Regions from separate parts of the Micromonospora sp. bgisy143 genome, predicted to be linked through region 2. Evidence: riboswitches for the same ligand, from Rfam matches in the RefSeq annotation. Region 2 holds a riboswitch; the other holds the start of a gene.
The links. Region 2 has a riboswitch for cyclic di-AMP ahead of AC3EN4_RS28745 (C39 family peptidase). Riboswitches for the same ligand answer to the same signal wherever they lie in the genome.
Positions count from the first base shown of each region.

Region 1: linked by a shared signal. The riboswitch ahead of AC3EN4_RS25920 (transglycosylase family protein) and the one ahead of AC3EN4_RS28745 (C39 family peptidase) in region 2 are both predicted to bind cyclic di-AMP.

Region 1 covers NZ_JBYIRN010000027.1:89,205-93,596, reverse strand. Annotated here, with positions in the region: gene AC3EN4_RS25925 (hypothetical protein) at 169-516, shown strand; gene AC3EN4_RS25920 (transglycosylase family protein) at 591-1,283, opposite strand; cyclic di-AMP (ydaO/yuaA leader) riboswitch at 1,283-1,451, opposite strand; gene AC3EN4_RS25915 (peptidoglycan-binding domain-containing protein) at 1,722-2,210, shown strand; gene AC3EN4_RS25910 (peptidase inhibitor family I36 protein) at 2,321-2,722, opposite strand; gene AC3EN4_RS25905 (AfsR/SARP family transcriptional regulator) at 2,906-4,392, shown strand, end outside.
Region 2 covers NZ_JBYIRN010000035.1:42,782-47,173, forward strand. Annotated here, with positions in the region: gene AC3EN4_RS28735 (CDP-glycerol glycerophosphotransferase family protein) at 1-1,037, shown strand, start outside; gene AC3EN4_RS28740 (alpha/beta fold hydrolase) at 1,042-1,788, opposite strand; gene AC3EN4_RS28745 (C39 family peptidase) at 1,914-2,762, opposite strand; cyclic di-AMP (ydaO/yuaA leader) riboswitch at 2,994-3,134, opposite strand; gene AC3EN4_RS28750 (hypothetical protein) at 3,420-4,190, opposite strand.

The DNA of each region.
Region 1 (4,392 bases), on a different contig from region 2:
GGGCCAACCTCCAACGCAGCCGGGCGTCGTCTGGGCCCGCCGCAGGCCGGCCAGGGGCTTCGACACACGCCCTAACCGCTGCGACCGGAGACACATCACAGCAGGTCGGCGGTTTAGCCGACCGCCCACGGGTGAATTCTTGACCGGAAAGCCTGACGAGGGGGGCCCATGTCCGACGAGACCAGCAACCGACCGAGCCGTCGCGCCGAACGCCCGGACGACGTGACCGACCCGCTGCTGTGGCAGCTCGCGGTCGACGTGCTCGACGCGCACGAGCCCGACGACGAGGGTCACTGCCGCAATCTCCAGTGCGCCGGCCAGTCCTGGCCGTGCACGGCGCGTACCACGGCCGAGCAGTCGCTGCGACTGGCCCGCAGCACCCCCGACGCGGCCGGGACGGCCGACGGCGGCGGGGCCGAGAGGCCGGCCGGGACGGCCGCGCCGGCGCCGCGCTGGGGCTGGAACGCCGACGTGATGGCCCGCCGCGAGGCGCGGACGGCCGCCTCGGCGGCGTGACGCGTCCCCGCGGGGACAGCACAGACGAACGAACGCTCGGCCGGGGATCCGGCCGAGCGTTCGCCTGTGGTACGTCAGAGAGCGAGCCGCTGCCCCGGGAGGATCAGACCCGGGTCCGCGCCGATCAGCTGACGGTTGCGCTCGTACAGGGCCTGCCAGCCGCCGCTCTGCCGGTGCCGCTCGGCGATCTCCGACAGGGTGTCCCCCGGCCGGACCACGTACGTGTCACCGCTGGCCGCCGGGGCGGTCCGCTCGTGGTTACGGGTAGCCGGCCGGTCGCCGCGCGACGAGTGCTCCCTGCCGGCGGTGGACGGCGACGACTTGCCGGTCGACGTCGTCGAGGACTTCCTGGTGGACTTCGTCGAGGACTTGCCGGTGGACTTCGTCGCGGAGCCGCCCGACGAGCCGCCCTTGCGGCCGCAGGTCGGCCACGCGCCGATGCCCTGCCCGTCGAGCACCTTCTCGGCGATCGCGATCTGCTCGCCGCGGCTGGCCAGGTCGGCGCGGGCGGCGTACTTCTTGCCGCCGTAGCCGGCCCAGGTGCCCTGGGAGAACTGCAAACCGCCGTAGTAGCCGTTCCCGGTATTGATCTTCCAGTTGCCGCCGGACTCGCACTGGGCGATCGCGTCCCAGTTGACACCGGCCTGGGCCGGGGCCGCCGGGCCGAAAAGGGCGACGGCGCCGGTGACCGCGCCGACGGCCAGGGTGCCGACGGCGACGCGGCGGGTGGTGACCCGTCGATGACGGGGGGTGTACGCAGACGTCATGGAACTTTCCTCCACGCCGGCGAGGTGAGCTGTCGGGTTCGGGCCGAGGAGCCCGGCCGCGCGCTGCGGCTTCACCCCGAGGTGACATGCACCGAGGAACCTGGGTCCCCCGCTCCTGCCCGGGTTCTGTTTCCGACGACCGGGGGCAGGATTTGGCGTTACCGGTCGCGGCGTCCACGGTGGCGGACCCGACCGACGGTAGGCACGGTCGCCGACGGTCGCCCACCGCTTGTGAAGTTGTTCACCGGCCCACGCGGGGCACCCCGGCCAGCGGTTGCGGACGACGTCCACCTGTGCACCGACCACGATGGACCGATTCCGATCACGGTGTGACGCGTACCTGGCGAATTGACGTTCGGACAGGAAACCGTAGACAGCCGGTCGCGATGCTCCGAAGCGCACCGGGTCCATCCCGGACCCCACACGCAGGAGGAACCCATGGCGCTCCAGCAGAGTCGCACCGGCCGTCGCCGCGCCGCGGCCACCCTCGTCGCCGTACTGGCCGGCGTGGGCCTGACCCTGTCCACGCCGGCCGCCGCACAGGCGGCCAGCCCGTGCACCAGCCTGACCTTCTACCGGGTCGGCGGCTACCCGGGCGGGGCGGACATGCACGTGCCGACCGTCGGCTGGCAGACCGGGAACAAGAGCTGCTACCTCAGCTACGGCCACTCGAACTCGGCGGTGCTGGTGTTGCAGGAGGCGCTGAACAACTGCTACTCGCGGTCGCTCACCCTGGACGGCAACTACGGTTCGAAGACCCGCGAGGCCGTCCGGTACGCCCAGCAGAAGATCAACGAGGACATCGTGTACGCGAACATCGCCGAGGACGGCGAGTACGGCCCGCAGACCCGCGCCTACATGGGCTTCGCGATCTTCGGGGTCAACGGCGGTCCGGTCATCCCCAACGTCTGCTACTACCCGGGCTGACACCACCCGCAGCGCCGGCCGGGGTCCCCCGTGGACTCCGGCCGGCGCCGTGGTGGCCCCCCACAGGTACGGCTGCGCCGGGTCAGCCCCGCCCCCGCGCAGCCGTCGGATCAGCAGACCCGGACCGCCTCGATCCGCTTGTTCCAGGTTCCCCCGATGGCGGCCGTGTCGTACGCCAGGTTCGCCCGGTAGCCGTACGCGTGCTGGTAGCCGAGCAGGCCGGTGGCGTTCGCGTTGTCCCAGAAGGTGGAGACGGTGCCGGACGGCCGGTTGTTGATGATCGACTGAGCCTGGTTGCGGAAGTACGAGGGCAGCGTGACGTCCTTACACCAGTTGTACGGCCCGTCGAGCAGGAAGATGTCGCCGCTGAAGTTGGCCCCGGAGTACAGGCAGAGCAGACCCGACGGGCAGGCGTAGTTGGCCTGGGCCGGGCTCGGAGCGACGCCGAGTGTGGCGCCCACGGCGACCACGCCGAGCAGCGCCGACGTGAGTCTTCGCAGAGCAGTTCGCACGATGATGACCTCCGGTGTCGTCACGACCGGGACCGGCCGTGAGTCGAGTTGCCGACATCACGTTGATCGATGTCGTTGTGCCAACGATGATCTGCGCGGAAGGTCGACGAATTCCTGCCGGAACCTCAATCCGGGGTGTCCCGGCACCGGGTGGGCGACCGGCAGCACAGCGAGCGGCGATTCATGGAAATTCGGGTCCTCGGGCCGGTCGAGGTCTGGGCGGAAGGTCATCCGGTCGATGCCGGAGCGGCCCGCCAGCGCGCCGTGCTGGCCGCGCTGGCGGTCGACGTGGGCCGACCGGTCCACCTGGACGCTCTGGTGGACCGGGTCTGGGGCGACGCGTCGCCGCCCCGCGTCCGCCACAACCTGCACGTCTATCTCGCCCGGCTCCGCCGGGTGCTGGCCGACGCGGGCGCACCCGACGCGTTGGCCCGCCGGTCGGGCGGTTATCTCCTGGACCTGCCGCCGGAGACGGTGGACGGCCCGCACTTCGAGGCGCTGCGGCACCGGGCCGACGCTCTGTCCGACCAGGACCCCGAGCGGGTGGACCTGCTGCGCCGGGCGCTGGAGCTGTGGCGTGGCGAGCCGCTGGCCGGACTACCCGGCGAGTGGGCGGCCCGGGTCCGACAGGACTGGCACCGCCGGCACACCGACACCGCCGTGCAGTGGGCCCGTGGGATGCTGCGGCGGGGCGAGCCGGATGCGGTGATTGATCCGCTGACCCGGCTCGCCGACGAGCATCCGCTGGACGAACCGGTCGCCGCCGTGCTGCTGCACGCGCTGGCCGCGGCCGGTCGGGGTGCGCAGGCGCTGACGTACTACGCCCGGCTGCGGGACCGACTCGCCGACGCGCTCGGCGTGGACCCGGGCGTCGAGCTGCGCCAGCTGCACCAGGCCATCCTGCGTGGTGAGGTCACCGTGCCGGCCGCGCAGGCGCTTCCCGTACCGGCCGGCGCGGGCGACGTCGCGCGGACCCGGGCGGACCGCCCGATTCCCGCGCAGTTGCCGTCGGATGTGCGGGGCTTCGCCGGGCGGGATGCGGAGCTGGCCCGGTTGGACGCGCTGCGGGCGTCCGCCGAGGAACGACCCGGGGCCGTTCCGCTGGCCGTGCTCTCCGGAGCGGGCGGCGTCGGCAAGACGGCCCTCGCCGTGCACTGGGCGCACCGGGTCGCCGGGCAGTTCCCGGACGGGCAGCTCTACGCCAACCTGGAGGGCTACACCCACAGCGGCGTCGTCCGCAGCGCGCAGCAGGTGGTCCGGGGCTTCCTGGCCGCGCTCGGCGTGCCGCCCCGCGAGGTGCCGGCGGACGAGCAGGCGCAGACCGCGTTGTACCGCAGCCTGCTCGCCGGTCGGCGGATGCTGGTGCTGCTCGACAACGCCCGGGACGCCGCGCAGGTCCGGCCGCTGCTGCCGGGCGCGGCGAGCTGCCTGGTGCTGGTGACCAGCCGGGACCGGCTCACCGGTCTGGTGGCCACCGAGGGCGCCGAGGCGATCGTGCTGGACCTGCTCAGCGCCGAGGACGCCCAGGCCCTGCTGTACGCGCGGATCGGGGCGCGGGCGAGGGCCGAACGGACGGCGGTCGACGAGCTGGTACGACTCTGTGACCGGCTGCCGCTGGCCCTGGTCGTGGTGGCGGCCCGCGCGGTGGTCCGGCCCCAGCTGCCGCTGGC
Region 2 (4,392 bases):
GGCTGCCGTACCTGGAACGGATCGGCCGGCCCTTCCTGGTGCTGGTCCGTGAGCCGGAGTTCCTCGCGCCGCTCGCCGCGGCCACCGACGCGCCGGTGGTCTACTGCCCCACCCTGCGCGCGATGGACGAGGCACTGGTGCCGAGCCTGCGGGTGGCCTTCTACGTCAACCACGGGGCGAAGAACAGCCACTGCATCCGGTTCACCCAGCTCACCCACGTCCAACTGCACCACGGCGACAGCGACAAGGCACCCAGCGCCAACCCGGTCTCGGGAATCTTCGACCGGATCTTCGTGGCCGGACCGGCGGCGATCGACAGGTACGCCCGCGCCGGCGTACGGATCCCGGCGGAGAAGTTCGTCGTGGTGGGCCGTCCCCAGGTCGAGTCGATCGAGGTACGCCAGGAGCCGGCGCGGGGCCTCGCGCACCCCACGGTGCTCTACACCCCGACCTGGACCGGGCACCACGCCGACGCCGACTACTGCTCGCTGCCGGTGGCCGAGGAGTTGCTGCGGCGGCTGCTGGAGCGCGGCGCGACGGTGATCCTTCGGGCGCACCCGTACACGACGCAGAACCCCGCGTCGGCGCGCCAGTTGGGCCGGCTCACCGAACTGCTGGCCGCCGACCGCGCCCGCACCGGCCGGCAGCACGTGTTCGGCGCGGCGGCCCGTGAGCTGAGCCTGACCGAGTGCGTCAACCGCTCGGACGCGCTGGTCTCCGACGTCTCCGGGGTGATCTCCGACTACCTCTACTCCGGCAAGCCGTACGCCGTCACCGACATGGGCGGCGAGGGCGACCTGTTCACCGAACGCTTCCCGCTGGCCGGTTCGGGCTACGTGCTGCGGCGCGACATGTCCAACGTGGACGCCGTGCTCACCGCCCTGCTGGACACCGACCCGCTGGCCGACGCCCGCTGGGTCACCCGCCGTCGCTACCTGGGGGACTTCCCCGCCGAGTCGTACGCCGAGGGGTTCCTGACCGCCGCCCGCCAGGAGCTGGCATCGGCGCGGGAGGTACCCGCGCCCGCGCCCGCCTAGCCGATCAGCGGTACGGCTCCAGCAGCTCCAGCACGGCCGCCGGGTCCTCCAGGTGCGCGTTGTGCCCGAGACCGGGCAGCGTGGCGACCGGTACGCCGTACTCCTTGAGCTGCGCGTCGGTGACCATCGGGTCGTGCTCCCCGCGGGCCAGCACCACCGGCACGTCGGTCGCCGCGAGCAGCGCGGCCAGGTCGGGCGCACCGACGGCGAACGCGGCGGTGTCCATCGCGAGCCGCCACCGGCCGTCGACCTGACGCAGACCGGCGTCGACCATCGGGTGGTCCGGGGCGACCAGACCGGTGAGGCCGGCGACCCGCAGGTACCGGCGGGCGGCCTCGGTGCGGCTGGTGAACCAGCCCACCGGCCGGGCGGCGAGGTCCGCCGCGCGGGCCAGCTCGGCCGGTGACCAGACGGCCTTGATGCCCAGCCCCACCACCGCGTCCACCGGCAGCCCGGCGGCGCGGGCCGCCAGCGCCAGGCCGACCACACCACCGAGCGAGTGTCCGAGCACGACGAGGCGGTCGTCGGAGGTCAGGCCGTGCGCGACCCGCTGGGCGAAACCCTCGAAGGAGTACGACGACAGCGGCGCCGACCAGCCGTGACCGGCCAGATCGGGCGCCAGCCACCGGCCGGGCCAGTGCTGCTCGAGCAGAGGTGCCCAGGGCAGCCACACGTCACCCGTCGCCCCCATGCCGTGCAGCAGCAACAGGATCGGCTCACGGCCGGCTTGACCACCCGATTCATCCACCACGGCCGCAGTCTCCCACGGTTCACGGCCCGGTACGAGAGCCGTTCAGCGGCGTGGTCCGCACAACGCAACGGGCGCCGCCCCTCGTGGGGACGGCGCCCGTGGCGTCGTGGGTGTCCGCGCCTCGATCAGGCGGAGTAACCCCGGGTGGCGATCCAGTTCGCCAGGTCGATCGTGGTGATCCAGTAGGCCGGGTCGGCGGCGTTCGCCGAGTCGGCGATCCGCACGGTACGACCGTTGTCCTTGTAGCCGACGACGGCGATGTAGTGCCCGCCGCCGTAGGAGTGCCAGCCGCCGTTGGTGTCGGTGGCGTCGCCGACGACGTTGGCCACCACGCCGCGACCGTCGGTGATGGCCTTGACGACGTCGGCCTGGAGGCGGTCGATCTGGGCGGAGCTGGGGGTACCGGCGAACATCCGGGTGCGATACGGGGAGCCCTTCACCTCGGCGTTGAGCACCCGGGTGGTGTCCTCGGCCGAGTTGGTGCCCATCTCGGTGGTGCCCAGCTCCGCGCCGAGTTCCTCCTGGGTCCGGTCGATGCCGCTGGCGCTGAGCGCGTTGCGGGTGGCCGCCGGGCCGCAGTTGTAGTAGGTGTTCTGCGCCTCGTAGTCGTAGTCCAGGACCTTCGTCGCGGGCGGCTTGGGCGGCGTCGGCTTCCGGGTCAGGTCCGGGTTGCTCGTGGCCTTCGCGGCGGGGGACGCGGCGCTGGTGGCCGGGGCGGCGGTGCTCGGTGCGGCGCTCGCCGACGGGGGCGCGGACCGGAGTTCGCCACGGGAGGCGACGGTGTCGCTGCGCATCTCGGCGACGGTGGTCGGGGTGCGCGCACCGGCCGGGGCGTCGTCGGCGCCGGCGACCAGGGCGCCGGTGGTAGAGGCGATGACCAGGGCCGCGGCGGAGGCGGCGACGATCTGGTACGGGCGCTCGGTCGCCAGGCGACGGAGCTGGCGCTTCAGGGTGTGCTTCACGAGGTCCTCCACGGTTCACAGGGAGAGCGGCACACCGGGGCTCGACCGGCATCCGGGCAGGCGTCAGCGCACGGGCCGTGGCCCGCGGATGATGAACCGCTCAGGGAACGCCCGGCGTGGCCGGGCGGGAAGTGCGATGACCCGGGGGTCAGCTCACCGTCACGAGGCGGATGAGCGGGGACACCGCTACGCCGTGGAGGCGGAGGAACAAAACGGGGGGCGAGGGGTGCTGCACGAGGATGGAACTCCTTCCGTCACCGCCTACCGGGTTAGCTGACGGATTCGGGCGGGAAGATCGCCCTACCGCGGGCCGTGGCTCGCGGATTCACCCCGGACTTACTGTGGGTCCCCGGTTCGTTGATCACGATTGAGCGGGTCGGCGCGGCGTCGCCTGTTGCGATCGGTTACCGCACCGGACGGGACGACAGTACTGGTCGGTCCGCACTCTGCCAAGCCGCTCCAACCTGCGTAAACATCATTTGGCACCGCAATTTCTGCGCGTTTGGCCGCTGACGTGACTCGATGGGACAACCGGTTCCGGCGGCACCTGCGGGCGACAACCGGACAGGGCGCCGAGAACGCCGCCGCAATCGCGAGAACAATGGCCGCCGATGATGCCGGTCGCCCGATTTTCGCCGCCGGTGACCCGCCTCACATAACGGATCGGGCTCAACCGGCGCGGACCGGACGCCAGCGTGCCGCCACGGCCGTAGGCGACACCCGGGTCACCGTACGCCGGGAGGGCACCGCGACCGGCCGTGACCGCACCGCCGCCGCGTACGCCTCCTCGGCGAGGGCGCGTGCCGACGAGGCGGCCACCTCCGCGTCCCGCCAGGCCGTCCGCTCGCGCTCGGCGGCCGTCCGGTGCTCGGCCAGCCTCGCGTCCCGGATCGCCCGGATGAGCAGCACCTCCTGCTCGACCGGGTGCCGGCGCGGATCCCAGCCGCGCCGGTGCCCGAACACGTCACCGAGCTGAGCCATGGTCAACTCCCCGCGCCAGTACGCAGCCGTCGCGGCCCGGTGCAGGTAGCGCTCCCGGGCCGCGTACTCGGCGGGGGTGTGCGGGGTACGCGGTGTCGGCAGCGCGCCGGCGGTGGCGACCCGGCGGGCCGCGCTGTCCGCCTCGTCGTACGCCGTCCAGGCCCGCTGGGCCTCGTCCTGGGCGACCAGCCAGTCAGCGCGCCGCCGCCGGGCGGTCCGCGCCGCCCGGGCCGAGGCCACGGCCACCTCCTCGGCGTACCGGCGCAGGTCGGCGATCTCGGCGGCGGCCGTCTCTCGGGCGGTGGGCGTCGGCGGCGTGTGGTCGGCCGGGGGCGAGTCCCGCTCCGGGCGGGCCACCAGGACGGCGAGGACCGTCAGCGCCAGCAGGAACAGGGCCGACCAGATGGCGGCGGCCCGGGGCACCTCGGTCAGGAACTGGTAGAAGACGACGGTTTCCATGGTCGGCTCCTCGGCATGAACACGTCAGCGATGGGATGCCGCACGGCGAGGGTGCGGGCGATGTGTCGTCAGATGCGGTGACGGGTGCGCTCGGCCTGGCGACGCCGCCGGTGGTGGACCTGGCGGCCGGTGTGGGCTCGGCGCGTGCCGTACGACTCGGCGCTTGCCGTACGACTCGGCGCTCTCGCCGGATGGCGCGCCG